DNA from 3 places in the Candidatus Pantoea symbiotica genome. Region 3 is predicted to be linked to each of the others. Evidence: predicted binding sites of a transcription regulator. Region 3 holds the regulator's gene; each other region holds the start of a gene.
The links. Region 3 encodes PhoB, which activates phosphate uptake and scavenging genes when phosphate is short. Its sites were predicted from a motif close to CTGTCATAAAACTGNCNNAT; they were not measured.
Positions count from the first base shown of each region.

Region 1 (10,499 bases), 3.5 Mb from region 3:
CTTTCCTGTGCTTTTTTCAATTCACGACGCAATCCAACGCGAGGGAAACCGAGAGTGTGATTCAGAATGGTCATTTTCTGTTCTCCAGATATTCTTAACTGAGTAGGGTGCAGAGATGTTTAGCCGTCCAGATGTTTACACCGCCATAATCTGCGGGTACTGTATGTTCCTCAAGCGCAATTTGTTCAATCTCGATGTGAAGGATTCTCATGATCGAACTCAAACACCTGCGGACGCTGCAGGCGTTACGGAACACCGGCTCGTTAGCCGCCGCCGCCTCACAGCTTCATCAGACGCAATCGGCGTTGTCTCACCAGTTCAGCGATCTGGAACAGCGGCTGGGCTTTCGTCTGTTTGTGCGCAAAAGCCAGCCGCTGCGTTTTACGCCGCAGGGAGAGATTTTGCTGCAGTTGGCCGAGCAGGTTTTGCCGCAGATTCAGCAGGCTTTGCAGGCGTGTCATGAGCCGCATCAGGCCACGTTGCGTATCGCCATTGAGTGTCACAGCTGTATTCAGTGGCTGACGCCCGCGCTGAATAATTTCCGCCAGAGCTGGCCGCAGGTAGTGATGGATTTCAAATCCGGCGTGACCTTTGATCCTCAACCCGCATTGCAGCAGGGCGAGCTGGATGTGGTGTTAACCTCCGATATTCTGCCGCGCAGCGGATTGTTCTATTCACCGATGTTCGATTTTGAAGTGCGTTTGGTGATGGCACCGGATCATCCATTGGCGCAGCTTGAGCATATTTCCCCGGAAGATATGGCCGATGAAGTGTTGATGATCTATCCGGTGCAACGTCAGCGTTTAGATGTGTGGCGCCATTTCCTGCAGCCTGCGGGCGTGAGCCCGGCTTTGAAGAGCGTGGACAATACGCTGCTGCTGATTCAGATGGTGTCGGCGCGTATGGGCATCGCCGCACTGCCGCATTGGGTAGTAGAGAATTTTGAGCAGCAAGGTTTGGTGGTGACGAAGACCTTGGGCGATGGCTTGTGGAGCCGCTTGTATGCCGCCGTACGCGAAGGCGAGCAGCGCCAGCCAGTAATGGAAGCCTTTGTGCGGTTTGCCCGTCAGCACGCCTGTGAACATCTGCCATTCGTGCGCGATGCCGCGCGCCCGGGCTCACTGCAAACCCTCTCATCCTGATGTTGTTGGGCGGCGAAGGTCGCCCGCGCTGTTATCCCTGTCCCGCCTGCTCTATAATGCGCCGCCTCAACCCGCGACCAAGAGAGTTTCACCATGATGAGTAACGATGTTCTGCGCAGCGTGCGCTATATGCTTGATTTGAGCGATAGCAAAGTGGTGGAGATTTTTGCCCTAGCGGGGAGTGAAGTGCCGCTGGAAGATGTGCAGGCATGGATGAAGAAAGATGACGATGCCGCGTTTCGCAAGCTGCCGGATGTATTGATGGGCTATTTCCTCAACGGTCTGATTTTTTACCGTCGCGGTAAGAGTGAAGATGCGCCCGCGCCTTCGATTGAGCGCCGCATGAATAACAACATTTTCATGAAGAAATTGCGTATCGCGTTTGAGCTGAAGACCACCGATATCCCGGATGTGCTGCTGAAAGCGAACTTTAAGATTTCGCAGGCTGAGGTTGGCGCGATTTTCCGCAATCCGGACCATAAGAATTTCCGCGAATGCGGTGACCAGATTCTGCGTAATTTCCTGAAGGGTTTGACGATGATTCATCGTCCGGGGCCGGCTAAGAAGGGTTAAAACGGTCGCCATAAATGGCGCCCCTACGACATACGACGATGATTTTGTAGGGTGCGCATTTATGCGCACCGAACATAAACGCGCAGATACTTTGCTCCTCTGCCGCGCTATCCCTTCCCTTTAGGCCTATGCGTTGCTTTTCTTACCTAATACCCAGCGTTTATGTACATAAAGCGAGGCAAAAATCACGGCGGCACCGGCGATAAAACTCGGCCAATGCGGTTTCTCCTGCCAGATCGCCAGATTCACCAGCAAGCCCGCTGGCACATGCATGTTGTTCATAATGCCCAACGTACCGGCATCCACCTGCGTTGCGCCGTAGTTCCACATAAAGTAGCCCAAGCCTGAAGCCGCCACGCCCAGCCACACCAGAATGCCCCACTGCAGCGAGGTGGTTGGCAGTTTGTTCGGATTACCCCACAAGCTCCACGCGATCACCGCGATGATCACTGCGCCCAGATAGAACCACGAAAACGCGGTGTGCTGCGGCATCGGGCGAGTTTCCTGCAGACGTTTGTAGCCCACCATGCCGATGGCGAAGCAGATGTTTGCCGCCTGCACCAGCAGCAAGCCGAACCAGAAATGGTCGCTGACTTTGTCGTAACGAATAATCGCCGCACCGATTACCGCCAGCAGCGCGCTGAAGGCATAGCCAATACGCAGCGGACGTCGGCTGAGCAAATCGTAGATCAGCGTGACATAGAGCGGCGTCATCACGGTGAACAGCAGGAACTCGGTTACGCTCAGATAGAGATAGGCTTCAAAGCTCAGCAGATACATGATGCCGAGCTGCAGCATGCCCACCAGCATATACAGCAAGATGGTGGAAGCACGATATCCACGCCAGCGCAGGAACGGCAGGAAGACGATGGCGGCAAGCGCCAGACGCATTAATACAGAGAACCAGGAATCCACCTGACCTGCGAGGTATTCCCCGATTAAACTGAAGGAAAAAGCCCACAGAATGGTGGTAACGATCAGTAACGGCACGGTAACGATCCCAAAATGAACAGTGGCGCTAGTGTAAACAAACTGTCGCAAGTGGGTTGAATTATCTGGTTTACAAGTGAACAAAATAACGACGAATAATTTTCATCTCTCATTTTTACGCTCGGGTAAAAATGCGCGAAATACAACATTTCCTGGTTTTTATCGCTCTCCATTGTCATAAAACTGTAACATATGTGTCACATGTCACAGTAACCGCGTGTGACCATCACTATCCTTTGCGCGAAATGGAAACTTCGATTTTTCCATTTTTTACGTCTGTTGCTTTTGCCCCAACCTGCTGGGAACCCATAACTATATCGCGCCCTGGAGGGCCACACTCATGTTGAGTATCTTCAAACCTGCACCGCATCGCTCTCAAGTGGCTGATGATCGTGTCGATCCGCTTTATCGTCGCCTGCGCTGGCAAATTTTCCTGGGAATATTTTTTGGCTATGCCGCCTACTATTTGGTGCGTAAGAACTTTGCGCTGGCGATGCCTTATCTGGTGGAACAAGGTTTCTCACGCGGCGATCTCGGATTTGCGCTGTCGGGAATCTCCATCGCCTACGGCTTCTCAAAATTCATTATGGGTTCGGTATCGGACCGTTCGAATCCGCGCGTGTTTTTGCCCGCCGGATTGATCCTCGCTGCTGCGGTGATGCTGGTGATGGGCTTTGTGCCGTGGGCCACCTCCAGCATCATGGTGATGTTTGTGCTGCTGTTCCTGTGCGGCTGGTTCCAGGGTATGGGCTGGCCGCCATGCGGGCGCACCATGGTGCATTGGTGGTCGCAGAAGGAGCGCGGCGGAATTGTATCGGTGTGGAACTGCGCGCATAACGTCGGAGGCGGTATTCCTCCACTGCTGTTCCTGCTCGGCATGGCGTGGTTTAACGACTGGAAAGCCGCGCTGTATATGCCGGCGTTTGGCGCCATTCTCATCGCCATTATCGCCTTTGCATTGATGCGTGATACACCGCAATCCTGCGGTTTGCCGCCAATTGAAGCGTGGAAGAATGATTATCCGCCGGACTACAACGAGGAGCACGAGCAGGAGCTGACGGCGAAGCAGATTTTCATGCAGTACATTCTGCCCAACAAGTTGCTGTGGTACATCGCACTGGCGAACGTGTTTGTTTACCTGCTGCGTTACGGCATTCTCGACTGGTCGCCGACCTACCTGAAAGAGGTGAAGCACTTCACGCTGGATAAATCATCGTGGGCCTACTTCTTCTATGAATATGCCGGTATTCCCGGCACGCTGCTGTGCGGCTGGATGTCCGACAAAGTGTTTCGCGGCAACCGTGGCGCAACCGGCGTGTTCTTTATGACGCTGGTGACCATCGCTACCGTAGTGTACTGGCTGAATCCGCCGGGCAATCCAGGCATCGACATGCTGTGCATGATTGTGATCGGCTTCCTGATTTACGGTCCGGTGATGTTGATTGGCTTGCATGCGCTGGAGCTGGCACCGAAAAAAGCGGCCGGAACGGCAGCGGGCTTTACCGGGCTGTTTGGCTATCTCGGTGGATCGGTAGCGGCCAGTGCAATTGTCGGTTACACCGTGGATTACTTCGGCTGGGACGGCGGATTTATTGTGATGATTGGCGGATCGGTGCTGGCGGTAATTCTGCTGCTGCTGACCATGGTCAGTGAACATAAGCACAAGAAACAGCTGGCATAATCAGAACGGGCCGGTGATGGCCGGCCCGTTTTTTTAGGCGAGGAACAATTTACGCAGCGTGTGCGGTACGGCGTCATCCGCGTTGCTGCCAATCACTTCCAGCGTCGGTAAGGTATCTTTCAGGCGCTGCTGCGCATTACGCATGATGCAGCCTTTGCCTGACATGCTGAGCATCTCCACATCATTCATGCCGTCGCCGAAGGCGATGCACTCTTTCAGCGAGTGGCCGAGCTGTTTCGCTACCGCTTCCAGCGCGTGACCTTTGGAAACGCCGCCCGCCATCACTTCCAGGCACGTTGGCAGCGAGAAGCTGACATTCACGCGATCGCCCCAGCGCGCTTCAATCGCCTGCTCCATCGGAACCAAACGCTCCGGATCTTCGCAGGTGAAGAACACTTTGCTGATGCCGTCGGTCGGCAGCATGCCCGGCTGGTAAACCTGATAGTTAAATACCGATTCGCGGAAATAGTCCTGCTCGTCTGGGCGATGACGGCTCATGAACCACTCATCGTCGCGATAAACGTGCGTCAGGATGTGCTCGTCATGATATTGCAGGCCATACAAATCGCTGGCGATGTCGGCGTCGAGGTTGTGGCTGAACACCAGTTCACCTTCGGCGTTGTGCACGCGCGCACCATTGGACGTGATCATATAAGCCGGAATGCCGAGCTTATCGCGCATCTGTCCGACGTCGATATAGTGACGACCGGTGGCAAAAACAAAGTGGATGTCACGCGCCACCAGTTCCTGCAGCGTAGTGCGAGCGAACGGCGTCAGGCGGTGATCCGGAGAGAGTAGCGTGCCATCCAGGTCGGATGCGACGATGTGATACATGTAAACCTCGGGTGTTGATATCGGAAAGTAAAATTGATTAAGCGTGGTGTTCGAAGAAATCGACCACCGCGTTTAGCGCTTCGGCACGCATCGCGTCTGTTTCAAACAAGATCTCATGACGCGCTCCTTTTATCACATATGGCGCGTTACCTGCGCAGGGATGTCCTGCTTCAGCCATCGCCGTACAAAATAGATTTTGCGAGCGGTTATCCACCACATCATCTTCACTCGCCTGCAGCAGCAAGGTCGGCGTGGTGATGTTCGCCACCTGATTGAAGATGTCACGCCCGGCCTGCACGCCTTCGCGCACCCAGTGATAAGTGGGCCCACCAACGCGAAGCGCCGGATCGTCAGCGTAAAAACGCAGGTTACGGCGATAGCGTTCGCGGCTGTGCGTCAGGCGGTTGATGCCAAACGGATTCGCGCGCCAGCGGCCGGTGCCCAGCGCGTAGCCTTCACGCAGCGCGGGCAGTTTTTCGGTCCAGTCGAGAATGCGGTGCGCCATCCAGTCCGGCAGCGGCAGCACAATGCCAAACATCGGCGCGGAGAACACCGCAGCATGAAACGCCTGCGGCTGACGCGCCAGAAACAGCGCTAAAATCGCGCCGCCCATCGAGTGGGCCAGCACGTAGCGCTGCTGATAATGGTTGCTGACTATCTCTTTCAGATACAGCGTTTCAAGATCGTCAACGTAGTCACCAAAATCCACCACATGGCCGCGGTGCGAATCTTCCAGCAGACGTTCGGAACGTCCCTGACCGCGATGGTCGATAATCACCACATCGTAGCCGCACATAAACAGGTCGTAAGCCAGTTCGGGATACTTGATATAGCTCTCAATGCGGCCAGGCACGACCAGAATGACACGACGATGTTGCGGTGAGGTGAAACGGACGTAGCGAATCTTCAGGTTGCCGACACCGGTGAATTCACACTCTTCACGGCGACGCCAGAAGTCGAGCAGCGGACCCGTAGCAAAGGCTGAAAAGCCTCGTTCACGTCCGAGCCAACTCTGTTTATGCTGCTGCATCCGTCCCCCTGAAAAAAACGTGATTTGCGCGCCTGTGCTGCGTAGCGTGCGGCGATTTTCTGTCGTATTGTGTCACACTTCGCTAACTTCAGGGAATGTCACACATGACCATTGAATGGTGGTTAACGTACCTGCTGACCACAACTATCCTCAGCCTTTCACCCGGTTCCGGCGCGATTAACACCATGAGCACCGGCATCAGCCACGGTTATCGCGGCGCGGTGGCATCGATTACCGGCTTGCAGCTCGGCCTGGCCATTCATATTGTGCTGGTCGGCGCCGGTTTGGGTGCGCTGTTTTCCCAATCGATTCTGGCGTTCGAAGTTCTGAAGTGGGCTGGCGCAGCTTATCTGGTGTGGCTGGGCATTCAGCAGTGGCGCTCAGCGGGCGGTATCGATCTCGACGCCGTTGCTAAAGCGATGCCGCGTCGCCGTCTGTTCAAGCGTGCCGTGTTGGTGAACCTCACCAACCCGAAAAGCATCGTGTTTCTCGCCGCGCTGTTCCCGCAGTTTATTCAGCCGCACCAGCCGCAGCTGATGCAATATCTGGTGCTCGGCGTTACCACCATTGTGGTCGATATCATCGTGATGATTGGTTACGCCACGCTGGCAACGCGCATTGCTGGCTGGATTAAAGGGCCGAAGCAGATGAAGCTGCTGAACCGCACCTTTGGTGGATTGTTTATGGCGGTTGGCGCGCTGTTAGCCAGCGCACGCAGAATGGCGTGATATTCAACCCGGTGGGCATAAATGCCCACCCTACGTAGGGTCGCCATTAATGGCGACCTGGCTTAGCGCGAAATAATCAGGTGAATACCGAATCCGGCAAATAACACGCCTGCCATACCATCCACCCACTTAGCCATACGCTGATACTTATCACGCATCCACGGCATAGCGAAAATCGCCGCTACCAGCGTAAACCACGCGAACGTCTCACCGATAATCAGCAGGAACAAGCCCCAGCGCTCCATCGCGCCAACGTCGTTGCCAACAAACAGTGAGAACACGCTACCGAAGTAGATGATCGCTTTTGGGTTCGACAGGTTAGTCAGGAAACCTTTCAGGAAGCTCATGCCTCTTTTCGGCAGCTCCACCACCGGCGCTTCCGATTGCGGCTGCTTGTGACGTTGACGCGCTGAACGCATCAGCTGCCAGCCCATCCACAGCAGATACAGTCCGCCGCCGACCATAATGATTTCATGCAGCCAGGCCATTTTTTCAAGGATCAGATGCAGGCCCATCAGCGCCACACCGGCCCAAATCACAATGCCCAAGGTAATGCCCAGAACGCCCATCATCGCCTCTTTGCGCGAGCGGCTTGCCGCCGTTTGCGACACAAAGAAGAAGTCCGGGCCGGGACTCATCAGCGCAACCAGATGCACCAGCGCGACGGTGGCGAATAACATCAGCATGAATTTTTTCCTTTAACCTTCATCAACATGTTCTTTGATCATCACCAGGAACGGCTTACCAAAACGCTCCAGTTTGCGATGACCGACGCCGTTCACGCTGAGCATTTCTGACGCGCTAATCGGCATTTGTTCTGCCATTTCAATCAGCGTGGCATCGTTAAACACCACGTACGGCGGAATATTCTCTTCATCGGCAATCGCTTTGCGCAGCTTACGCAGCTTGGCAAACAGCTGGCGATCGTAATTGCCGCTGTGTACTTTCGGCGAACTGCTGCCGCGCGTCTTCACCGTCACGATACGCGGCACCGCCAGCATCAGCGGAACTTCCGCGCGTAACACCGGGCGCGCCGCTTCGGTCAGTTGTAGCGCCGAATGCATGGCGATGTTTTGCGTCACCATGCCGAGGTGAATCAGCTGACGCAGCACGCTGATCCAGTGTTCGTGACTGTGCTCGCGGCCTAAGCCGTACACCGGCAGTTTGTCGTGGCCGTTGTCGCGAATACGCTGATTACTCGCTCCGCGCAAAACCTCAACAATATAGCCCATACCAAAGCGTTGGCCGGTACGATAGATGCTCGACAGCGCCTTTTGCGCCTCGAGCAAGCCGTCGTAGCGACGTGGCGGATCGAGGCAGATATCGCAGTTATCGCACTGCTGCTGGCGACCTTCGCCGAAATAGTTCAGCAATACCAGACGACGACAGGTTTGCGCTTCGGCAAATGCCCCCATCGCGTTGAGTTTGTGGCGTTCAATATCCTGCAACGGGCCGGGCACTTTCTCTTCCAGACATTTACGCAGCCACGCCATGTCGGCGGGATCGTAAAGCATCATCGCTTCGGCAGGCAGGCCATCACGCCCTGCGCGGCCAGTTTCCTGATAATAGGATTCGATGTTGCGCGGGATATCGAAATGCACCACAAAGCGCACGTTGGGTTTGTTGATGCCCATACCGAATGCGACGGTGGCGACCACAATTTGCAGATCGTCACGCTGGAAGGCTTCCTGCACGCTGGCACGCTGCGCGCTATCGATACCGGCGTGATAAGCGCCAACGCTCAAGCCACGGCTCTGCAGACGTGCGGCGGTGTCTTCCACTTTGGCGCGGCTGTTACAGTAAATAATGCCGCTTTTGCCGCGCTGATCCTGCACATAACGCAGTAACTGCTCGGTGGGTTTGAATTTCTCCACCAGCGTGTAGCGAATATTCGGGCGGTCAAAACTGCTGATTTGAATCAGCGGATCGTCCATCTGCAGCAGATGGGCGATGTCGTTACGCGTGGTTTCATCGGCGGTGGCGGTTAACGCCATCACCGGCAAATCAGGGAAGTGCTGACGCAGCTGGCCGATCGATCCATATTCCGGACGGAAATCGTGGCCCCACTGTGAAATACAGTGCGCTTCATCCACCGCCAGCATCACCGGATTCCACTGGTGCAGGCTGTCGAGGAAGTTGTCCATCATCAGGCGTTCAGGCGCGATATATAGCAGCTTGAGTTTGCCAGTACGACAGTCCGCAAACACCTGCTGCTGCTGCTCGCGCGTTTGCGTCGAGTTGAGGCACGCTGCTGCCACGCCGTTCGCCAGCAGCTGATCGACCTGATCTTTCATCAGTGAAATCAGCGGTGAAACCACCAGCGTCAGCCCTTCGCGCACCAGCGCCGGGATTTGATAGCACAGCGATTTACCGCCGCCGGTCGGCATCACCACCAGACAATCGCGTCCTGACAGGGCGGTTTCGATGATGTTTTGCTGACCTGGGCGGAACTGCTGGTAGCCGAAGGTATCTTGTAATACCTGCTGCGCCAGCATTTCCTGATTAAGCACTGCCGATGTTGCCACGGTAATCCTGTCTTTGTTGCGGGTTAGAACAGATCGTTGAGCGTCACGCCCACGCCGAAGCGCGTCTGGCGATGGTTATAGTCGATCAATGATTCACCATAACCGCTGAACACCTGCGTGTAAAAGCGCACGTGTTCAGAGATTGGGTAGCTCCAGGCGAAAGTTGCACCGCCAAAGCCGCTGTTCCAGTTGTAGTTACCTTCCACGCTGAAAATGTTCTCGCCCATCATGTAGCCGAGCTTGGCGCGGTAGTAACCCATGTATTTGGTGATGTCCGGGTTATCGTCATTGCTTTCACTTTCTGGCAGACGATACCAGGGTTTGATCTCCGCGAGCAGATTGCCGTTCTGCGCCATGAAACGCGCGTAAACTCGGTTCCAGCTGCGCGAAGTTGGCTCGCTGCGGCCGTTCGACTGATGCACTAAGCCGGTTTCCACATCGCGTAAAGTCCAGCCTGCGAAGGTGTAATCGGTGGCCCAGCCGAGGAAAATCTGTGGCTCATAATCGGTTTCACGGAACGGTGATGACGCGCCACGGTTCGAGAGCTGCCACCACGAGCGCTGAGTATAGGACGCCGCCAGCACCGAGTTATCGCCTAAAATGCCGCGCCACAGCGGAAACGCCAGGCTGAGCTGGAATTTTACTTCATCATTTTTAGCTTTGTCTGCCCAGTTGTACGAAGAGATCGCCTCTTTGTTCATGTCGGTGGTGTAGGTGTAGAGCAGATAGTTGTTTTCGTAAGGATAAAGCACGAACGGGTTATCGTGTTTCTCCAGCAGGTTAGCGATAATGCTGCCCTTCACTGCCGGTGCATCATGAACCTCTTTTATCGTGGCTTCTTCAGCCTGCGCCAGGCCAGGAAGGATCAGCGCCGCGGCCAGCAAGGCGTAATGCTTACGCATAGAATTCTCCAGAGAACTGCGTGTCGTAATCGTCAAGTGACGGTTCAAAAAGCAGGCCATTCTACACGCAAAACCTGCGGTTGATCAGCGCCGA
Region 1 covers NZ_JBSZHR010000002.1:4,220,827-4,231,325, reverse strand. Annotated here, with positions in the region: gene metE (5-methyltetrahydropteroyltriglutamate--homocysteine S-methyltransferase) at 1-74, opposite strand, end outside; gene metR (HTH-type transcriptional regulator MetR) at 210-1,142, shown strand; gene ACXIZX_RS20320 (YehS family protein) at 1,236-1,715, shown strand; gene ACXIZX_RS20315 (carboxylate/amino acid/amine transporter) at 1,842-2,705, opposite strand; gene glpT (glycerol-3-phosphate transporter) at 3,046-4,386, shown strand; gene yigL (sugar/pyridoxal phosphate phosphatase YigL) at 4,420-5,220, opposite strand; gene pldB (lysophospholipase L2) at 5,258-6,250, opposite strand; gene rhtB (homoserine/homoserine lactone efflux protein) at 6,355-6,978, shown strand; gene rhtC (threonine export protein RhtC) at 7,041-7,664, opposite strand; gene recQ (ATP-dependent DNA helicase RecQ) at 7,677-9,503, opposite strand; gene pldA (phospholipase A) at 9,527-10,405, opposite strand.
Region 1: glpT (glycerol-3-phosphate transporter) is a predicted target of PhoB. The motif match lies at 2,878-2,897, and genes of this name have one in related genera.

Region 2 (10,499 bases), 1.6 Mb from region 3:
GCCACCCGCAGGCTGCGCGGCGTTTGGGTGTTATCGGCGGCGAAAAACGCCAGCACACCGGCAACGGCCACCGCCACGATGGTGGACGACAGCGCCAGCTGCAAGGTTTCCCAGATCAGCGGCAGCTGGAAGTGCAGGCGATAGCCCCAATAGGCCAGCGAGCCTTCAGTTTTGCCGTCGGCGAACAGCAGTGAAAGATGCAGCACCGGCAGAGTTTCACCGATGTAGTCAAAAAAGTGTGGCAGCGACTGCCAAACGGTAAGCAGGTTAAATTCCGCCATCTTGCCCGCGGCCAGATAGAGCGCCAGCAACAGCAGCGACCACAGCAGCGAGTCGCGCTTTTGCTGGCGGCGGATGCGTTGGTAGTAGTGTTCGAAATCGGTCAAGGGGGGGATTCCTGTGTAACCAGGTCGCCATGAATGGCGACCCTACAATGTAGGGTGCGCATTAATGCGCACCGTTTTAAAGGCTTAGCCGCGCGTACCCTTCATCAAATCACGCTTCATATCGATGATGTTCTGATAATCCGCCACGGTCGCTGGACCGATGTGCTGGGTACCGCCAACCGCTTTAACAAAGCAGCCGTGATCTTCTTTATCCAGTTTCTTGATGGTGGCCACCACCTTCGCTTTGAAGTCAGCGGGCAGGTTGTTGCTCACCAGAATCGGGCCATTCGGGATCAGCGGCGACTGCCAGATGATGCGAATCTGTTTCATCAAGTCAGGATGATCCATGCGAATCAAACGGCCAAAGGCACCCGAGGTATAACCGGTTTCGCGGTCACCAATCAGTGAGGTCCAGGTTACCGCGCCTTCGAACTGACCGTTCAGCACACCAAGGATGTCCTGCTCGTGGCCGCCGGAGAAGGTGACGCTGGAGAAGGTGTTGTTGTACTTATCGTCAACCGTGCCGCCGAACTCTTTCTTGAACGCCTGGTTCGGCATCAGGAAGCCAGAAGTTGAATCGGGATCGGCCATGCCGAACGATTTGCCTTTCAGGTCTTCCAGCTTTTTGTACGGGCTGTCAGCTTTAACGATCACCACCGAGTGATAACCCTGTGAACCGTCTTTGTCGTCCACCACAATGCCCACCACGTCCACCGCTTTCGGGTTTTGCAGGTAAACCGAGGCAAATGAAGCCGGTGACATGCTCAGTACCAGGTCGATTTTGTTGCCCAGCAAGCCCTGAATTACGCCTGAATAGTCAGACGAGTTGCGCAGTTTGGTATCCACCTGCAACTCTTTGTCGAAGAAGTCTTTCACACATTGGTTGTCACCAATCTGCTGCGTGGCGTTCTGGCCGCCAAGAATCCCGAGGTTCAACTCTTTTGGTGCATCCGCTGCGTTTGCGCCAAATGCCATCGCAATAGTCAGTAAAGCTAAAGAAGTCAGTTTCATTCTTAGGTTTTCTCTTGCTGTGGGAGTTAGTGGAGCTGGTTAATTTCGTCGCCGTACAGCTCATGCATCAGGCCGTCGGTCAACTGGGAAGGATGTCCATCGAACAGGATTTTGCCGCGCTGAATGCCAATCACGCGGGTGCAGTAGCTTTTAACCAGTTCGATGGAGTGCAGGTTCACCATCACGCTGATGCCCTGCTCGCTCACCTGACGCAGCACATCCATGATGCGTTTGGTGTTTTTCGGATCGAGTGACGCCACCGGTTCATCCGCCAGCAAAATGCGCGGGTTTTGCATCAGCGCCCGGCAAATCGCCACGCGCTGCATCTGGCCGCCGGAGAGGTTCTCTGCGCGCTGTAGCGCCTGCGGCAACATGTTCATCCACTGCAGCAGTTCGATGGCGCGAGCACGGTCGGTTTCGGAGAAGACTTTGAAGAACGATTTCAGCGTCGAGGTCTGGCTCAAACGACCGAGCAGCACGTTGGTCAGCACATCAAGACGTGGCACCAGACAGAAGTCCTGGAAGATCATGCCGCATTCGGTGCGCCACTCGCGCATCTGGCGGCTATTCAGCGTCACCACATCACGATCCACTTCGCCGTGGCGATTGCTGAGGATGGCGCCCTGCGACGCGCTGATGGTGCCGTTCAGCATGTGTAACAGTGTCGATTTGCCTGCGCCTGAGCGGCCAATCACCGCTACCAACTCGCCCGCATGCAGATCGAATCTGACGTTATCCAGCACCTGGTTGGCGCCGTAGGTTTTGCACAATCCCTGCACCGACAACACATTGTTGCCCTGCCCTGTCACGTGCGGGTAAGGGTTGTCGACGACGGTTTTCAGTAATGCCTGTGCCATGTTGCACTCCATCTCTTCTGAGGTGTTGATTGCCCGCTATTACGGGCAAAACGGATGAAAGCTTGATGACAGTAAAATGATTAAACGGTGACAGCGTAGGGTCGCCATTTATGGCGACCTCAATACCGCGATGAACCAGGTCGCCATGAATGGCGACCCTACGGGGTAATCAGCTGGCGCAGATGCTCGAGGGTGTCGCTCAACGCGCCATCGTTATTCAACGCATGACAATACGCGGGCAGCGGTTCGGCGGCGCGCGCCAACCGTTTTTCGATTTCCGCTTGCGGCTCGCGCCCGCGCTGCCGCAAACGCGCTTCCAGCACCGCAGGAGAAACCTGCAACACCAGCGGCAGCAGCTGCGTGCCGTAATGCTGCTGCACAATCGGCAGATGCAGGCGCGAACCGTTAACCAGCACGTTCAGCCCGCGCGCCAGCCACAGATCGATCTCCTCGCCCAGCCCGTAATGCATGCCGTGCGCCTGCCAGCTCACGGCGAACAAGCCCAGCGCCTCGCGCCGTCGGAATTCCGCCTCGCTCAGCGCCACATGGTTCTCGCCACCCGCATCGGCGGCGCGCGTGATGTAGCGATGGGCGATCAGCAGATTCTCCGGCGGCGCTTCCCGCAGCGCGTTCAGCAGGCTGTCTTTTCCCGAGCCCGAAGGCCCGGTAAGCCAGATCAGGCGCGCCATTAGAACACCAGCTTGCCTTGCGACCAGACGTGACGAATGTGCGAATGACCATGTTCGGTATGCGCCAGCACTAAATCGGCACGTAGTCCTTCGGCGATGCGACCGCGATCGTGCCGACCAATCGCCCGCGCCGGATTGCTGGTCACCAGCGCAGCCGCCTGCGGCAGCGTCAGCGTGTTGCGTTCATCGGCCACCAGGCGGAACACCGCATCGAGCAAGCTGGCCGGATAGTAGTCGGAGGAGAGAATATCCAGCAGGCCGTGGCTGGCGAGATCCGCCGCCGCCACGTTGCCGGAGTGCGAACCGCCGCGCACGATGTTGGGCGCGCCCATCAGCACCTGCATGCCGCACTCACGCGAGGCGCGTGCTGCCTCCAGCGTGGTAGGGAATTCGGCGATGGCGCTGCCGACGTCGTGGGATTCAGCAACGTGCGCCGCCGTAGCGTCGTCGTGGCTGGCGATCGGAATACCGCGCGAACGGCACAAACTGGAGATGGCGTTGCGATTCGGCGTGGAGAACTCGGCGGCCAGCGCCAGCTGCTCACGCTCAAACTGATCCATCTGCTCATCGTTGAGCTGATATTTGCCCTGATAATAGGTGCGATACATCTCCAGCGAGGCGTACTGGCGCTGACCCGGCGAGTGATCCATCAGCGACACCAGCGACAGTTCTGGCGTGTTCATCAGCTTTTCAAACAATGGCAGCGTGGTGTGATGCGGCAGCTCACAGCGCAGATGCAAATGGTGATCGGCGCGGTTAATGCCTTTGCGATTGCTGTCCTGAATCGCCTCAATCATCTTATTGAGGTTTTCGATGCGATGCCCGCCATCGCGCACGTCGCCGACGCCAATCGCATCCAGCACCGTGGTGATGCCGCTGGCGACCATCAGCGCATCGTGGCTGCTCATCGCCGAGTGCGCCGGCCAATCCACTTTGGGGCGTGGCGTGAAGAACTTGTCGAGATTATCGGTGTGTAGCTCCACCAAACCCGGCAGCAGGAAGGCGTTTTCGCCATCCAGCGCGCCCGGCAACTGGCTGACGCTATCGCTGAAACTGGCGATGCGTCCGTCGCGGATCTCCAGTGAACCCGCCACCACGTCATGCTCCAGCACCAGCCGGACGTTATTAATGATCATGCTTCTGCTCCTGCTTTCATTGGCTGCATGACGTGCAGGCGATCGGCTACGCGTTCGCGCACCGCTTCGTCATGAAAAATTCCGACAATGGCGGCACCACGGGCGCGCGCCTGTTCAATCAGTTCAACTACTGCGGCGCTGTTGGCGCTGTCGAGCGAGGCGGTCGGCTCATCCAGCAGCAGCACCGGATAGTCGGCGATAAAGCCCCGCGCGATGTTGACGCGCTGCTGCTCGCCGCCCGAGAAGGTCGACGGTGCCAGCGACCACAAACGCTCCGGCACATTGAGGCGCGTCAGCAGCTCTTTGGCACGCTTTTCGCAGAAGGCGCGCTCGGTGCCGCGCTCCAGCAGCGGCTGCATGACGATCTCCAGCGTCGGCACGCGCGGAATGACGCGCAAAAACTGGCTGACCCAGCCAACGGTGTGACAGCGAATCGCCAGAATCTGCCGCGCGGGCGCGTTAGCCATGTCGATCCATTCGCCCTGATGTTGCAGCCAGATGTGGCCGCTGTTGGCCTGATAGTTGCCGTACAGCGCACGCAGCAGCGTGGATTTTCCGCTGCCGGAGCGGCCATGCAGCACCACACATTCGCCGCCGCTGACTTCAAGATTAGCGTCCTGCAATACCGGCAGCGCGGCGCTGCTTTGGTTGTGCAGCACAAAGGTTTTGCTCAGATGCTCTACGCGCAGTAAAGGTTGCATAGTGATGTCCTGATGATTTTGATAGTTGTGCTGGTCTTCGAGAAGGTCGCCATAAATGGCGACCCTACGGGGCGATACGGTTGCATTGGGCACGTCGTAGGGTCGCCATTTATGGCGACCTTGTTCATCTCAACTCAGCACCGATGAAACCAGCAACTGGGTATACGGATGATGCGGATCGTCCAGCACCCGATCGGTCAACCCGCTCTCCACCACGCGGCCCTGCTTCATCACCAGCAGGCGATGCGCCAGCAACCGCGCCACGCCGAGATCGTGCGTCACAATCACCACCGCCAGATTCAGCTCGCGCACCAGCGTGCGCAGCAGATCCAGCAGGCGCGCCTGCACCGACACATCCAGCCCGCCGGTCGGTTCATCCATAAATACCAGCGTCGGCTGCGTCACCAGGTTGCGCGCAATCTGTAAACGCTGCTGCATGCCGCCCGAGAACGTGGTGGGCAGATCGTCGATGCGATTAGCGGAGATCTCCACATCCTGCAGCCAGCGCATCGCTTCTTTACGGATATCGCCGTAATGACGATGACCTACCGCCATCAAGCGCTCACCGATATTGCCGCCCGCTGTCACCTGCGGACGCAAACCGTCAAGTGGATGCTGATGCACCACGCCCCATTCGGTGCGCAGCAAGCGGCGGCGATCGCTCTCACTCAGCTGATAGAGATCCTGCGCGCGATAGAGAATGTTGCCCTGCTGCGGCGTTAAGCGTGCCGACAGGCTGCGCAGCAAGGTGGTTTTACCGGATCCGGATTCCCCAACAATGCCCAACACTTCGCCGGGATAGAGCTCAAAACTCACCTCTTCAAAGCCTTTGCCGGGCGCATAAAGGTGGGTGAGATTGTTGACCGCAAGCAGCGGCTGTTCACTGTGCATGCTGTTGTTCCTGCTGCTGGTGGCAAAAATCGGTATCGGAGCAGACAAACATGCGCGTACCGGCGTCATCCATCACCACCTCGTCGAGGTAGCTGTGGCGCGAACCGCACAACGCGCAGGGTTCTTCCCATTGCTGCACGCTAAACGGGTGATCGTCGAAGTCGAGGCTTTCCACTTTGGTGTACGGCGGCAGCGCATAGATGCGTTTCTCACGCCCGGCACCAAACAGCTGCAGCGCCGGCATCATGTGCATCTTCGGGTTGTCGAATTTGGGGATTGGCGACGGATCCATCACGTAGCGATTGTTGACCTTCACCGGATAAGCGTAAGTGGTGGCGATGTGGCCGTAGCGGGCGATATCTTCATACAGTTTCACCTGCATGATGCCGTACTCTTCCAGCGCGTGCATGGTGCGGGTTTCGGTCTCGCGCGGCTCGATAAAGCGCAGCGGCTCGGGGATCGGCACCTGGAAAATCAGAATCTGGTCTTCTTCGAGCGGCGTTTCCGGAATGCGGTGACGCGTCTGGATCAGCGTGGCGTCACGGGTAGCTTCGGTGGTAGCCGCGCCGCTGACGCGCTGGAAGAAGCGACGAATCGATACCGCGTTGGTGGTGTCATCCGCGCCCTGATCGATCACCTTCAGCACATCGGCATCGCCAATGATGCTGGCGGTGATCTGAATGCCGCCGGTGCCCCAGCCGTAAGGCATCGGCATTTCGCGTCCGGCAAACGGCACCTGATAACCAGGAATTGCCACCGCTTTCAGAATCGCGCGGCGGATGGTGCGTTTGGTCTGCTCATCCAGATAACCGTTGTTGTAGCCGGTTAACTCACTCATGGTTCTGCTCCTGATGCTGTTGGCGCAGCCGTTTCAGCAGCTCAAGCTCCGCCTGGAAATCGACGTAGTGCGGCAGTTTCAGATGCGAGACAAAGCCCGCCGCTTCCACGTTGTCGGCATGCGACAGCACAAACTCTTCGTCCTGCGCCGGACCGGCAATGCGTTCGTGGTACTCTGGCGCCTGCAGCGCGCGGTCCACCAGCGCCATCGCCATCGCTTTGCGTTCGGAGCGACCAAACACCAGGCCGTAACCGCGCGTAAAGTGCGGCGCACTGTCGGTTTCGGTGGTGAAGCCGTTCACCATCTCGCATTCGGTCAGCAGGATTTCGCCAATCTCAATCTCAAAGCCCAGCTCTTCCGGGCAGATCGAGACGCTGAGATAGCCGGTACGAATTTCGCCGGCGAACGGATGGTTGCGGCCGTAGCCGCGCTGCGTCGAGTAGCCCAGCGCCAGCAAGAAACCTTCGTCGCCGCGCACCAGCTGTTGCAGGCGTGCGGCGCGCGTGGCCGGGTAACCTGGCGGTTCGCGGGTGATGTCGCACGGCTCGCTACCGTCATCCTCTTCACGTGCCGCTAATCCTTCTGCCGTCATCATGCTGAACACGTGCGGACAGCGTTCGGGCAGCGCCTGATCGTCACGCGGTGCAGCGGGCGTTTCGCCGTTTGCCAGCAGCGTAAAGTCGAGCAGACGATGGCTGTAATCGTAAGTTGGGCCGAGAACCTGGCCGCCCGGCAAATCTTTGTAGACGGCGGAGATACGACGTTCGAGGCGCATCTCGGCGGTTGTCAGCGCCAGGCTGTCGGCGAGACGCGGCAGCGTGGTGCGATAGGCGCGCAGCAGGAAGATCGCTTCCACCAAATCGCCGCTTGCCTGTTTAATCGCTAAGGCCGCCAGCTGTGGATCGTAGATGCCGCCTTCGGTCATCACGCGATCGACCGCTAAACCCAACTGTTGCGCGACCTGATCGCAGCCCAATTCGGCAACGTCGCGATCGCCACGACGCAGATCGGCCTGCAGCTCATGGGCGCTGGCAATCGCCTTTTCGCCCCCTTTTACCGCAACGTACATCAGCACACCTCCACGTCGGTGGTGCGTGGCAGCGCCATCATCGCTTCACCGCAGGTGAAAATCAGATCCACGCCCTGTGGGAACGGATGCGGACGCTCACGCAGATAATGCAAGATCGCTTCTGGCAGCTGCGGCGCAATGGCACGCGATTCACGTAAGCCGGGACCGGAAAGGCGCAGCGTTAACCCGCCGCTCAGTGACGGCACTTCCACAATCAGCGTGGTGCTCTTCTCCGGTGACATGTTATCGCCAGAGGCGAACAGCGCCGGATCGGGATTGGCCGCCGCGTGCGTTAGCGCAAAAGGTGCATCGCGCTCATCAACAATCGGCACGCCGGTATGGAAACGCAGGTTGCTGCGCACCACTTCATTATCAATGCGATTATCCAGCCACAATGCGCTCTCCTGATCGACCAGCGTCAGCAGCACCGCCGTGGCCGCTGGCGAGAGATCGCCCCAGCCCTGTTGCAGCGGCAGCGACACCATCACGCCCGGCTCGCTCATCGCTTTTAAAATGCGGCGAAAGGCCCGTTGGGCATCAGCCACCGGATGGTTAAAACTTGCCAGTAAAGTCATCAGTTATCTCCGCGAACCAGCGTAAAGAAATCCACTTTGGAGCTGGCGATTTCACGCGCGCGCAGCTGACGCTGCTCTTCACGCAGTGCCGCCAGCGGGGCAATCAATTTTTTCTGTAACAGCGCCTGGGTTTCCGGCTGTTGCAGCAGCGCATCAATCAGCGCGCAGCGTTCGGCGTGCGCTTTGTCGCGCCCCAGCACGTAGCTAAAGCCGAGCGTGCCGTCGTGCAGTTTCACCACCGCGCGCGTTACTGTGGCATCGCCCATCACGAAGCGTTTGCCGCTGCCGCCCATGCGCGCCTGCAAACGGGTTAAGCCGGTTTCTGCCGGGCGGATGCGTTCAAAATCGGCGTTGAGGCGTAACGGCTGCCAGTGCGCCTCAAGCTGGTTGGCATCGCTGTGCGCCAGCACCGAGAGCCAATGCTGGCGGGCTGTTTGCTGTGTCATTCGTGCTCCAGGGTCAGTTCAATCATGTCGCCACGCGTCAGGCTGACGGAGTATTCCGCTACCTGACCGTCGCTGTGTTTATTCAGGGTGCGCACGCACAGTAGCGGCGACTGCAGCGCAATCTCCAGCTGCTTGCACTCTTTGGCCTGCGCGCGACGGGTGCTGATACGGGTTTGGCTGCGCGTCAGGCTCAGGCCGAGCTGCTGCTGCATAAAATCGTGCAGCGAACCGCTGTGGAACTGTTGCAGCGCTGGCCACCAGCTGAGTTCCGCCAGGAAGTGGTTGATGACGCACACCGCCACGCCATTGACGCGGCGCAGCGTGCGCAAGTGAATGACGTTGTCGCCTTCATTCACGCCCAGCGCGCTCGCCACATCGCTGCTCGCCGGGCGCAGCACCGCCAGCAGACGCTCGCTGGTGGGATGACTGCCCTGCTCCATCAGGTTCTGGCTGAAGCGCGCTTGCGCATGCAGCGGATAATCGTAAGGACGCATCAGCACCAAAATGCCGACGCCGTGACGCCGTTGCAGCAGGCCTTTATTGACCAGCTCATCGACTGCGCGGCGCAAGGTGTGACGATTCACTTCGTAGTGATCGGCCAGTTGCTGCTCGGAAGGCAGATAGTCGCCGCAGCGATAGCGCTCCTGCAGCGCCTGCTCCAGTTGGGCGGCAACGGCCTGATACACAGTGGTCGGATGTCTGGATATCTCCATCACGCTCAATACCTCATTCGCATTGGTTGAGGAACGCAGCGGGCTTGCTGCGGGATGGCGATTACATTGCGCATGTCAGATGACAGCGCCGTGACGGCTCAATGACGGGCGGATGAATTTGCTTTAGGGCAGCAGAATCACAGCGAAACGGTAGCGGTTTTAATAAATTATTTTTAACTGTTCTCTTTGTGACAGTGTTCAAAAATTTACCACTTATTTACATCACGCTTTCAACGACCTTACAGGATACAGCCTGCCGATGTTCTGCTAAGTTAAAAGATGAATCCTTCTTGTCAGGCCAACCTTAAAATGATTAACGCAATAAAACTATCGGATGGTTTTCGCCGCAACTTTGTTCGTGAAGTAATTTTGCCACTGATGGCAATTTTGCTGCTTACCTTTGTCGGCGCGGGCGTGGGTCTGTTCTGGGGGACATCATTAACCAATAACGAAGCGCGCGATCAGCAACAGCGCATGATCGAGGCTTCCTTTACTCAGAGCCTGACGGAACACTTGCGCCAATTGCGCAGCCTGACGCGCTGGTCACCGCTCGCCGATCAGCTGGCGTCGCCGCATCCCGACCAAAGCTGGCTGACGCAAAATGTCGGCGGTTGGCTGTATGACATGTTTGATCATCAGCTGGTGGTGCTGCTGGATCGCGATAACCAGCTGATCAACGTGTGGCGCAATGGCCAGCCGGTGCCGGACAAGCGCATCGGCCCGTATCTGCAGGACATGCTGAACAGCCCGCTGGTGCAAAACAGCGATGTGGTGGCGGGCCCAACCGATCACGCCGATTTCGTGCGCATTGGCCAACGCGCTGCCGCGCTGGCGGTGGGCGATATCAGCAGCACCAAACAGGCCGGGCGCTATCGTCTGGTGAGCATTAAGTTTCTCGATGATGGCTATCTGCGCAACCTCGCCGATCGCAGCCAGCTGCGCCAGCTGCACTTCAGCGACAGCGAACCGGCAGGACAAACCAAAGCGCGCTTTATGTTGAATTCACAACAGGGCGATCCGGTCGGCTATCTCAGCTGGAATCCGGACAAACCGGGCGCACAGATGATGCGCACCATTGGCCCTTCTACTTTGTTGTCGGTGCTGCTGATTACCGTGCTGTGTTTGGTGATGGTGCGGCGCATCTGGACCTCGTCACTCAAGCTGTCGCAGTCGCTCTTAAAGCTCGG
Region 2 covers NZ_JBSZHR010000002.1:2,356,986-2,367,484, forward strand. Annotated here, with positions in the region: gene phnE (phosphonate ABC transporter, permease protein PhnE) at 1-386, opposite strand, end outside; gene phnD (phosphonate ABC transporter substrate-binding protein) at 471-1,397, opposite strand; gene phnC (phosphonate ABC transporter ATP-binding protein) at 1,424-2,254, opposite strand; gene phnN (ribose 1,5-bisphosphokinase) at 2,413-2,943, opposite strand; gene phnM (alpha-D-ribose 1-methylphosphonate 5-triphosphate diphosphatase) at 2,943-4,079, opposite strand; gene phnL (phosphonate C-P lyase system protein PhnL) at 4,076-4,780, opposite strand; gene phnK (phosphonate C-P lyase system protein PhnK) at 4,910-5,671, opposite strand; gene ACXIZX_RS11650 (alpha-D-ribose 1-methylphosphonate 5-phosphate C-P-lyase PhnJ) at 5,661-6,509, opposite strand; gene ACXIZX_RS11655 (carbon-phosphorus lyase complex subunit) at 6,502-7,578, opposite strand; gene phnH (phosphonate C-P lyase system protein PhnH) at 7,578-8,153, opposite strand; gene phnG (phosphonate C-P lyase system protein PhnG) at 8,153-8,599, opposite strand; gene phnF (phosphonate metabolism transcriptional regulator PhnF) at 8,596-9,312, opposite strand; gene ACXIZX_RS11675 (bifunctional diguanylate cyclase/phosphodiesterase) at 9,622-10,499, shown strand, end outside.
Region 2: phnC (phosphonate ABC transporter ATP-binding protein) is a predicted target of PhoB. The motif match lies at 2,307-2,326, and genes of this name have one in related genera.

Region 3 (10,499 bases):
GGAGATCGCCCTGCAGCTGTTCGCGCTGCTGTAGCTTCTCGCGCAGTTTTTCTGCCGGTTCGGCCCGCGCCAGCCGCTGACGATCGCCATCCGCCTGCTGCCACGCCTGTTGCGCGGCAAGCAGCGTCTGTTCGGCCTGTTGCTGTTCCTGCGTCAGCTGTTGCTGCTGCACCAGCCATTGTTGCTGATGCTGCGCCAGCGTCAGCTGTTCGCTCAGCGATTTCTCCTGAACGGCGAGTTCTGCCAACTGCTGCGTCAGCTCTGCACGGCGCGCTTCATCAAGCAGCGACATACCACCGGCGCGGGCGCGCAGCGTATCCAGCTCGCTGCGTGCGGTGCGCCAGCGTTCGTAGATCTGCACGGAGATTTGTCCGTAGATTTCGGTGCCGGTCAGCTCTTCCAGCAATTCGGCGCGTTCGCCGGGTTTGGCATTCAGGAAGGCGGCAAACTGGCCTTGCGACAACATCATTGAGCGGGTAAAACGGGCGAAATCGAGTCCCGACAGGGTTTCAATCGCTTTTAGCTTGTCGCCAACTTTATCAGCGATGATCTGATTATCCGCGACGCGCGCCAGCTCGACGCGCGGTGCCTGCAGCTTGCCGTCGGCCTGACCGCGCGCGCGGTTCTGGCTCCAGAAGGCGCGCCAGGCTTCGCCTTTGATCTCAAACTCCACTTCTGCCAGACACTCGGCGGTGTCGCGTGTGATCAGCTCATTCTGGGTTTGCGACAGCGTGCCGAGACGTGGCGTTTGGTGATAGAGCGCCAGACAAATCGCATCGAGTAAGGTGGTTTTGCCCGCGCCGGTGGCGCCGGTAATGGCAAACAATCCGTTGCTGGCAAAGGGCTCACGGCGGAAATCGATAAACCATTCGCCGCGCAGCGCATTGAGGTTTTTAAAACGTAGCGTCAATATTTTCATGCAGATGGATTCTCCAGCGCGGCAAGCTGGGTGCGGAATAGCTGCGTTAACTGCTCGGCCTGCTCGGCATCTAGCTGATCTTCCTGCGCCAGTCGGCGGGCAAACACTTCTTCCACTTTTAATTCGCTCAGGGTTTCGTTCTCCAGCCGCTCGAGGCTGCGCTGCCGCTGTTCGCGGCTGCGGCGCACCAGCAGCACTTCTACCGGCAGATTTTCGGTCAGCGCTTCAATGCGACGCTGCAGATCGCTGAGATATTCCTGCGTGGTGATCTCAATATCCAGCCAGGTTGGCAGCTCACTGGTGCTTTCGCTGAACTGCGCCAGCTGATGTTCAATTTCCGCCATCGAGCCTTTCAGCATCTGCATCGGCTGGAAGTGCGGAATGGTCAGTGGCGTCACTTCCTTGAGCTTGTCGCCAAATTCCAGCAGGAAGACGCTTTTCTCGCGGCCAAGCTCATCAAAACTGAGCGGAATTGGTGAGCCGCTGTAACGAATATGTTCGCTGTTGGCGATGCGCTGGGCGCGATGGATGTGACCGAGCGCGATGTAATCCGCTGGTGGAAACGCCTGCGCCGGGAAGGCATCCAACGTGCCAATATAGATGTCACGTACCGAATCGCTTTTAGTGACGCCAACGGTGGTGAGATGGCCGGTGGCGATAATCGGCAGCGCGCTGTTCATTGACTGCGCGGCGGCAAAGCAGTGTTGGTAATGCTGCTCAATCGCCTCCAGCAGCGAGATCTGCTTCTCGCGGCCGGATTGGCCGGCCTGGCTGCGCAGAATGTCGCGCGGTCGCAAATAAGGAATGGCGCACAGCAGCGCACCCGGCGCGCCATCGCGCTGCTTCAGGGTTAACACCTGTTGCTCGGCCTGCGGTGTGGCGCTGGTGATCACCTGCGTATTCAGGCAGGCCAGCAGCTCGCGCGATTCATTCAGCGTCGCCACCGAATCGTGATTGCCCGCCAGCACCACCAATTGGCAGCCGCTTGGCTGCAGCGCCACCACAAAACGGTTAAACATTTCACGCGCGTAGCTCGGCGGCGAACCGGTATCAAACAGATCACCAGCGATAATCAGCGCATCCACCTGATGCTGCACAATCTGATCCAGCAGCCAGTCGAGAAACGCCTGATGTTCCCGCGCGCGACTTTTGCTGTAAAAGAACTGACCGAGATGCCAGTCAGCGGTGTGAATGATGCGCATGTTTGCTCCGTGCTCTGTTTAGCGAAGGCGAATTATAACCACTTAAGATCACAAAGAAAAAAAGCAGATTTTTATTGTCACATTTCTGTTTTTTATCTATCTATCTTAGGGCGGCTTTTTCATAAAAGTGTCACAAAACTGACGCATAATGGCGCCGCAAATCCCAGTGACACGTTGTCACACTAGCAGGAGTTACAATGGCTAAGCGCATTTTGGTTGTGGAAGACGAAGCTCCCATCCGTGAAATGTTATGTTTCGTGCTGGAACAGAATGATTACCAGCCTATTGAGGCGGAAGATTATGACAGCGCGATTGGTAAGCTGATCGAACCCTGGCCTGATTTGATTCTGCTGGACTGGATGTTGCCCGGCGGCAGCGGAATTCAGTTTATTAAGCATTTGAAGCGTGAAGCCATGACGCGCGACATCCCGGTGATGATGCTGACGGCGCGCGGTGAAGAAGAGGATCGCGTGCGCGGTCTGGAAGTGGGCGCGGATGATTACATCACCAAGCCATTCTCACCCAAAGAGCTGATGGCGCGTATCAAAGCGGTGATGCGCCGTATTTCACCGATGGCGGTGGAAGAGGTGATCGAGATGCAGGGCCTGAGCCTTGATCCTTCCTCACATCGCGTGATGTCAGAAACCACGCCGCTGGAGATGGGGCCGACCGAGTACAAACTGCTGCACTTCTTTATGACGCACCCGGAACGCGTGTACAGCCGCGAACAGCTGCTGAACCACGTTTGGGGCACCAATGTGTATGTCGAAGATCGCACCGTCGATGTGCATATTCGCCGTTTACGTAAAGCGCTGGAATTGACCGGCCACGATCGCATGGTTCAAACCGTTCGCGGAACAGGGTATCGTTTCTCTGCCCGCTACTAAACGTAAACGGAGTTTTTACCGTGCTGGAACGACTCTCCTGGAAGAGATTGTTGACCGAGCTGGCGCTGGTCTGTTTACCTGCGCTGGTGTTGGGTCTGTTGTTCGGATATCTGCCGTGGCTGCTGCTGATTGCGGTGACCGGCGTGATGTTCTGGCACTTCAGAAATTTAATGCGTCTGTCGCACTGGCTGTGGGTCGATCGTTCAATGACGCCGCCCACCGGACGCGGCAGCTGGGAACCGCTGTTTTATGGCCTGTATCAGATGCAGTTACGCAACCGGCGTCGTCGCCGCGAGTTGGGCAATCTGATCAAACGTTTCCGCAGCGGTGCCGAATCGCTGCCGGATGCGGTGGTGCTGACCACCGAAGAGGGCACCATTTTCTGGTGCAACGGTTTGGCGCAGCAGCATCTTGGCTTGCGCTGGCCGGAAGATAATGGCCAGAACATCCTCAATTTACTGCGTTATCCTGAATTCTCCCGCTATATCCGCCAGCGCAAGTTTGATACGCCGCTGACGCAGATCCTCAATAATCAGCATCATATGGAATTCCGCGTGATGCCTTACAGCGAAGGTCAGTGGCTGATGGTGGCGCGTGATGTCACCCAAATGCACCAGCTGGAAGGCGCGCGACGCAACTTCTTTGCCAACGTCAGTCATGAACTGCGCACGCCGCTAACGGTGTTGCAGGGCTATCTGGAAATGATGGACGACGCGGTGATGAACGAGCGCACGCGCAGCAAGGCGTTGCACACCATGCAAGAGCAAACGCGCCGCATGGACAGCCTGGTGAAACAGCTGCTGACCTTGTCGCGTATCGAAGCGGCGCCAGCCATCGATCTGAAAGAGACGGTGGATGTGCCGGGCATGCTGCTGCTGTTGCAGCGTGAAGCGGAAACGCTGAGCCAGGGACGTCACACCATCCATTTCCATACCGATCCGCATCTGAAAGTGTTCGGCAATGATGAGCAGTTGCGTAGCGCCATTTCCAACCTGGTCTACAACGCGGTGAATCACACGCCGGATGGCACGCGCATCGACATCAGTTGGCTGCGTACCAAACAAGGCGCGCAGTTTAAGGTGTGCGATGACGGGCCGGGCATCAGCGAACAGCATCTGCCGCGCCTTACCGAACGTTTCTATCGCGTGGACAAAGCGCGTTCACGTGCCACCGGCGGCAGCGGTTTGGGGCTGGCAATCGTGAAACATGCGCTGGGCCATCATAATGCGCGGCTCGAGATCACCAGCGTGCCGCATCAGGAAACCTGTTTCAGCTTCCTGCTGCCGCCAAGGTTGATTGTGGCTAGCGCTCTGCAAGAGCGGGTTAATTAAGGTTTGCACATCCATTGCGTGATGCCGCTCAGTTAAGCACAGAGCATCTTTCGTTCGCCCTAAGCTGAGGTAGTTGCAGCACCCTTGTGCGGCGACCGAGCAGAGAGCGCCTGGCCGCGCCCTCTGCACTCCCGGGCCTTGCGCCAGCCCAACCCGCCGCTGCGCGGTACCTTCACTCAATCACGATTCCTGACGGACCGGCGGCGATTCGCTCCTGCTCAGCGCCACCTCTCGCCGCATCCATGCGGCTCGCCCTGGAATCCCTCATTCGTTCAGCGAGTTAGGATGTCGCCTCAACACCCGCGCTGCACCATCAAGGCATAATTTTGACTCGCCATCGCTACAAGTCTCGTAGGGTCGCCATTCATGGCGACCTGGTGCGCATAAATGCGCACCCTACGGGATTTTCGTAGGGTTGCCATTTATGGCGACCGATTCACCCCTCACTGACAACCTTTACGCAATTTATTGCGCGATAAATCACGCCGCTCCAGAATAGGCGTCTCATTAAATTGCGGAATCGCCAATGAAATCGCTGTTGATCTCCCTCTTGCTGCTTTGCTCTGCTTTGGCACACAGCCAGCAAACCATGCTAACCGGCAATCTGAGCAGCGTCGGATCGGATACGCTGGGTTATCTGATGACCTTGTGGGGCGAGGATTTTAGCCGCCAGTCGCCGGGCGTGAACGTTCAGGTGCAGGCGGCGGGATCGTCTACCGCACCGACCGCTCTGGCCGCCGGTGCTGCCCAGCTTGGCGCGATGAGCCGCCCGATGCAGATCGACGAACGTCAACTTTTCATCGCGCGTTACGGCTATCCGCCGCTGGCGGTGCCGGTGGCGATGGATGCGCTGGTGGTGGTGGTCAATCAGGACAATCCGCTGCCGCGCATCGCGCCGCAACAACTCGATGCGCTGTACTCCATTACGCGCCTGTGCGGCGGACAGCAGGTGCCGCAGCGCTGGGGCGATCTCGGTTTGAGCGACAGCCAATGGGCAACGCGCAGCATCCAGCGTTATGGACGTAACTCGGCGTCGGGCACATGGGGTTTCTTCAAGCAGCAGGCGCTGTGTAAAGGCGATTTCCGTGCTGACGTCGCTGAATTCCCCGGTTCCGCTGCGGTAGTGCAAGCCGTTGCCGCCACGCCTAACAGCATCGGTTACGCCAGTTTTGGCTTTCATCTCAGCGGCGTGAAAATGCTGCCGGTGGTCACGACGAACGGCGACAGCGTGATGCCGGATACCGAATCCATTCGCAGCGGCCGCTATCCGTGGTCGCGCCCGCTTTATATTTACGTCAACAAAGCGCCCGGCAAACCACTGCCGCCGCTGGTGAATGCCTTTCTGCATCAGGTGTTGTCGCCACAAGGCCAGCGTCGGGTGAGCGAAGCTGGCTATTTGCCGTTGTCAGATAGCCAGATGGCGCAAGCGCGGGCGGCAATTGAGGGAAATTGAAGAACGTGCATCTGAACATGAAATAGTTTCATGTAAGCTGAATTTTCTTCCGTTGCCGAAATTGTAACAGCGTGGCATTCTTCTTGGACATATAGCCGTCCAGATGGCTGAAATAACCCAGCGAAATTATACCCTGACGCAACTAAGCGTCAGCCAGGAGATAAGATGCCACGTCATAACCCGTTCCGCGCCGATACCGTCGGCAGTTTTCTGCGTCCCGCTGCCATCAAGCAGGCGCGTGTGCAGTTTGCCAATGGTGACATCAATGCTGATCAACTGCGTCAGGTGGAAGATCGTGAAATCCGTCATGTGGTGGAGCAGCAGCGCGCCAACGGTCTGCAGATCGTTACCGATGGTGAATTCCGTCGCGCATGGTGGCACTTTGACTTCTTCGGCGATCTGCACGGCGTTGAGCTGTTCGAAGCGGAGCAGGGCATTCAGTTCAATGGCGTGCAGACCAAAGCGCACGGCGTGAAAGTCACCGGTAAAGTGGCCTTTAATCCCAATCACCCAATGCTGGATCATTTCCGCTTCCTGCAAAGCGTAGCGGGCGATGCGGTTGCCAAGATGACCATTCCCAGCCCAAGCGTGCTGCACTTCCGCGGTGGCCGTAAGGTGATCGATGCTACGGTTTATCCTGATTTGAAAGACTATTTCGCTGATCTGGCACAAACCTACAAAGATGCCATCAAAGCCTTTTACGATGCCGGCTGCCGTTATCTGCAGCTGGATGACACGGTATGGGCCTATCTGTGCTCTGCCGAACAGCAGCAGCAAATCCGCGAACGCGGTGAAGATCCGCAGGAACTGGCGCGCATCTATGCTGAGGTGCTGAACACCGCGCTGGAAGGCAAGCCAGAGGATTTGACCGTCGGGCTGCATGTGTGTCGCGGCAACTTCCGCTCAACCTGGATCTCCGAAGGTGGCTATGAGCCGGTAGCTGAAGTGCTGTTTGGCGGCGTGAATATCGATGCCTTCTACCTTGAGTATGACAACGAACGTTCCGGTGGCTTCGAGCCGCTGCGCTTCCTCAAGCCTGGCCATCAGCAAGTGGTGCTGGGTTTGATCACCACCAAAACCGGCGAGCTGGAAGATGCGGAACAGGTTAAAGCGCGTCTGCAGGAAGCCTCGCAGTTCGTCAGCCTCGATCAAATCTGCCTCAGCCCGCAGTGTGGTTTTGCGTCTACTGAAGAGGGCAACAGCCTGAGCGAAGAGCAGCAGTGGCAGAAGATTCGTCTGGTGGTCGATATAGCAAGAACAGTCTGGTAATTCCGTAAAGTTAGCCAAACAGGCGCGTAAATCGCGCCTTTTGTGCATCTGCAGGTCGATTTATGCAAAGAGATCTCCCGCGCTGAGGAAACTTTTAGCAAATCATCTGAGGTGTTTTCCTACAATTCCACCGTGATTCACTGCTTTCTCCCACTATCTTGTTATATCCTTCTGGTTTTCCGATCCCGTATTGCCTTTCTTCGCTATAAACGTTCTAATTTGCGCCGTTGTCGATTTATCCCTCTGCGAACAGAAGAAAAGTAGATTAAATCACCTGCGCTTTAACGATTAGTCCCGCATAACACGCTGGTCTTGCCGAATAAGTCCTTGTTTTAGCGCATCCAGAGGACAACACGAACTCAACTTCCACCGCAACATCAGCTACAGGCAGTACAGAAGTTTATGACACATCGTTTAACCTCCAAGGATATCCTGGCGCTGGGCTTCATGACGTTTGCCCTGTTCGTTGGCGCAGGAAATATCATCTTCCCACCGATGGTGGGGATTCAGTCTGGCGAACACGTTTGGATTGCGGCCTTCGGCTTCCTGATTACCGCTGTTGGCTTACCGGTGATCACCGTTATCGCGCTGGCGCGCGTGGGCGGCGGCATTGATGCGCTGAGCTCACCGATTGGTAAAGCCGCAGGTTTGTTGCTGGCGACCGTTTGCTACCTGGCTGTTGGCCCGCTGTTTGCCACACCGCGTACTGCCACCGTTTCCTTTGCCGTTGGTATTGCACCGCTGACCGGCGATGGCGCGCTGCCGCTGTTCATCTACAGCCTGATTTACTTCGCGCTGGTGATTGGCATCTCGCTGTATCCGGGCAAACTGCTGGATACCGTAGGCCACTTCCTCGCACCGCTGAAAATTCTGGCGCTGATTGTGCTCGGCGTTGCCGTACTGATCTGGCCTGCCGGTGGCGTTTCGCCGGGCACCGAAGAGTATCAGCGTGCCGCCTTCTCCAGCGGTTTCGTCAATGGTTATCTGACCATGGATACGTTGGGTGCGCTGGTGTTCGGTATCGTTATCGTCAATGCTGCGCGTTCACGCGGTGTTGAAGATGCCAAACTGCTGACGCGCTACACCATGCTGGCGGGCATCATCGCCGGTATCGGTTTGACGCTGATTTACCTGACGCTGTTCAAGCTCGGTAACGATAGCGGCGCATTAGTGGCGCAGAGCGCCAACGGTGCTGAGATTCTGCATGCTTACGTGCAGCAGACCTTCGGCGGCATGGGCAGCTTCTTCCTCGCCGCGCTGATCTTCGTCGCCTGCATGGTGACGGCGGTGGGCCTGACCTGCGCCTGTGCAGAATTCTTTGCGCAATACGTTCCGCTGTCGTATAAAACGCTGGTATTTATTCTGGGTCTGTTCTCAATGGTGGTGTCGAACCTCGGCCTGAGCCATCTGATTCAGATCTCGATTCCGGTGCTGACGGCGATTTATCCGCCATGCATCGTGCTGGTGGTCCTGAGCTTCACGCTGAAGTTCTGGAACAAAAGTTCGCGTATCATCGCGCCGACCATGCTGGTAAGCCTGCTGTTCGGTATCGTTGATGCCATCAAAACCACCAGCTTTAAAGATGTGTTGCCGCTGTTCAGTCAGCATCTGCCGCTGGCCGATCAGGGACTTTCCTGGTTGCCGCCATCGCTGGCGATGCTGGTGATTGCCGCGGTGGTTGATCGGGCAAAAGGACGTGAGCAGGTCGCAGTTCATCAGTAAGCGACATTGCTGTTAATTCCAACCACGGGCTTGCCCGTGGTTTTTCATTTTCAAGGTACTGAGTGTTATGCAAGAAACCAATAAGCTCAAACGCGGACTGAGCACGCGCCACATTCGCTTTATGGCGCTGGGATCGGCGATTGGCACCGGGCTGTTTTACGGCTCGGCGGATGCCATTAAAATGGCAGGCCCAAGCGTGCTGCTGGCGTACATTATCGGCGGTGCGGTGGCGTACATCATCATGCGTGCGCTGGGTGAAATGTCAGTCAACAACCCGCAGGCCAGCTCATTCTCGCGCTATGCGCAGGATTATCTTGGCCCGCTGGCGGGTTACATCACCGGCTGGACCTACTGTTTTGAAATCCTGATTGTGGCGATTGCCGACGTAACGGCTTTTGGTATCTACATGGGCGTGTGGTTCCCCGATGTGCCGCATTGGATTTGGGTGCTGAGCGTGGTGCTGATTATCGGCGCCATCAACCTGATGAGCGTGAAAGTGTTTGGCGAAGTGGAGTTCTGGTTCTCCTTCTTCAAAGTCGCCACCATCATCATCATGATCATCGCCGGCTTCGGCATGATTTTCTGGGGCATCGGCAACGGCGGCCAGCCGACCGGCATTCACAATCTGTGGACTAATGGCGGCTTCTTCGCGCACGGTATCGTCGGCATGCTGCTGTCACTGCAGATGGTGATGTTTGCCTACGGCGGGATTGAGATTATCGGCATTACCGCCGGTGAAGCGGAAGATCCGAAGACCTCGATTCCACGCGCCATCAACTCTGTACCGATGCGTATTCTGGTGTTCTACGTTGGTACGCTGTTCGTCATCATGTCGATTTATCCGTGGAATCAGGTGGGCACTTCAGGCAGTCCGTTCGTGCTGACCTTCCAGCATTTGGGCATTGCGGCGGCGGCATCGATCCTTAACTTCGTGGTGCTGACGGCGTCGCTGTCGGCGATTAACAGCGATGTGTTTGGCGTGGGGCGTATGCTGCACGGCATGGCGCAGCAGGGCCACGCACCGAAGGTATTCCAGAAGGTCTCGAATCGCGGGATTCCGTGGGTGACCGTTTTGGTGATGATGCTGGCGATGTTGATCGCGGTGTATCTCAACTACCTGATGCCGGAGAAAGTGTTCCTGGTCATCGCCTCGCTGGCGACCTTTGCTACCGTTTGGGTGTGGATCATGATTCTGCTGTCGCAGATCGCCTTCCGCCGTAAGATTGGTAAAGAGCAAGCCGGCAAGCTGGATTTTGCCATGCCGGGCGGCAGTACAACCGCATGGTTTGGCGTGCTGTTCCTGGCGTTTATTATTGGGCTGATTGGTTACTTCCCGGATACGCGCGTATCGCTGTACGTTGGTTTCGGCTGGATTGCGCTGCTGTTGCTGGCATGGCCGCTGGTGAAAAAGCGTAAAAGCTAATGTTATTGTAAGGTCGCCATTTATGGCGACCTTTTTATATATGACGATTTCAAAATAAAAATAATAACGCCATCCCCAAAGAATATAACGCACAAAAAAATATCTCGGCGCATCCTGGCGCCGAAAAGAACAACAAAAAAGGAGAAAATGAGTATTACTAAGGGATGTTTGACTTGAGCAGCATATCGTATTTTTATTGTTGCCGGGATGTTCGAAAAAAAAATAGAAAAGTCTCAATTCGGAATAGAATATTACTTACAGCGCGCTTAAGTAATTTTGCTTGAAGGTTAAGT
Region 3 covers NZ_JBSZHR010000002.1:756,295-766,793, forward strand. Annotated here, with positions in the region: gene ACXIZX_RS03990 (SbcC/MukB-like Walker B domain-containing protein) at 1-919, opposite strand, end outside; gene sbcD (exonuclease subunit SbcD) at 916-2,121, opposite strand; gene phoB (phosphate response regulator transcription factor PhoB) at 2,319-3,008, shown strand; gene phoR (phosphate regulon sensor histidine kinase PhoR) at 3,029-4,339, shown strand; gene ACXIZX_RS04010 (PstS family phosphate ABC transporter substrate-binding protein) at 4,866-5,792, shown strand; gene ACXIZX_RS04015 (cobalamin-independent methionine synthase II family protein) at 5,958-7,061, shown strand; gene brnQ (branched-chain amino acid transporter carrier protein BrnQ) at 7,464-8,783, shown strand; gene proY (proline-specific permease ProY) at 8,851-10,206, shown strand.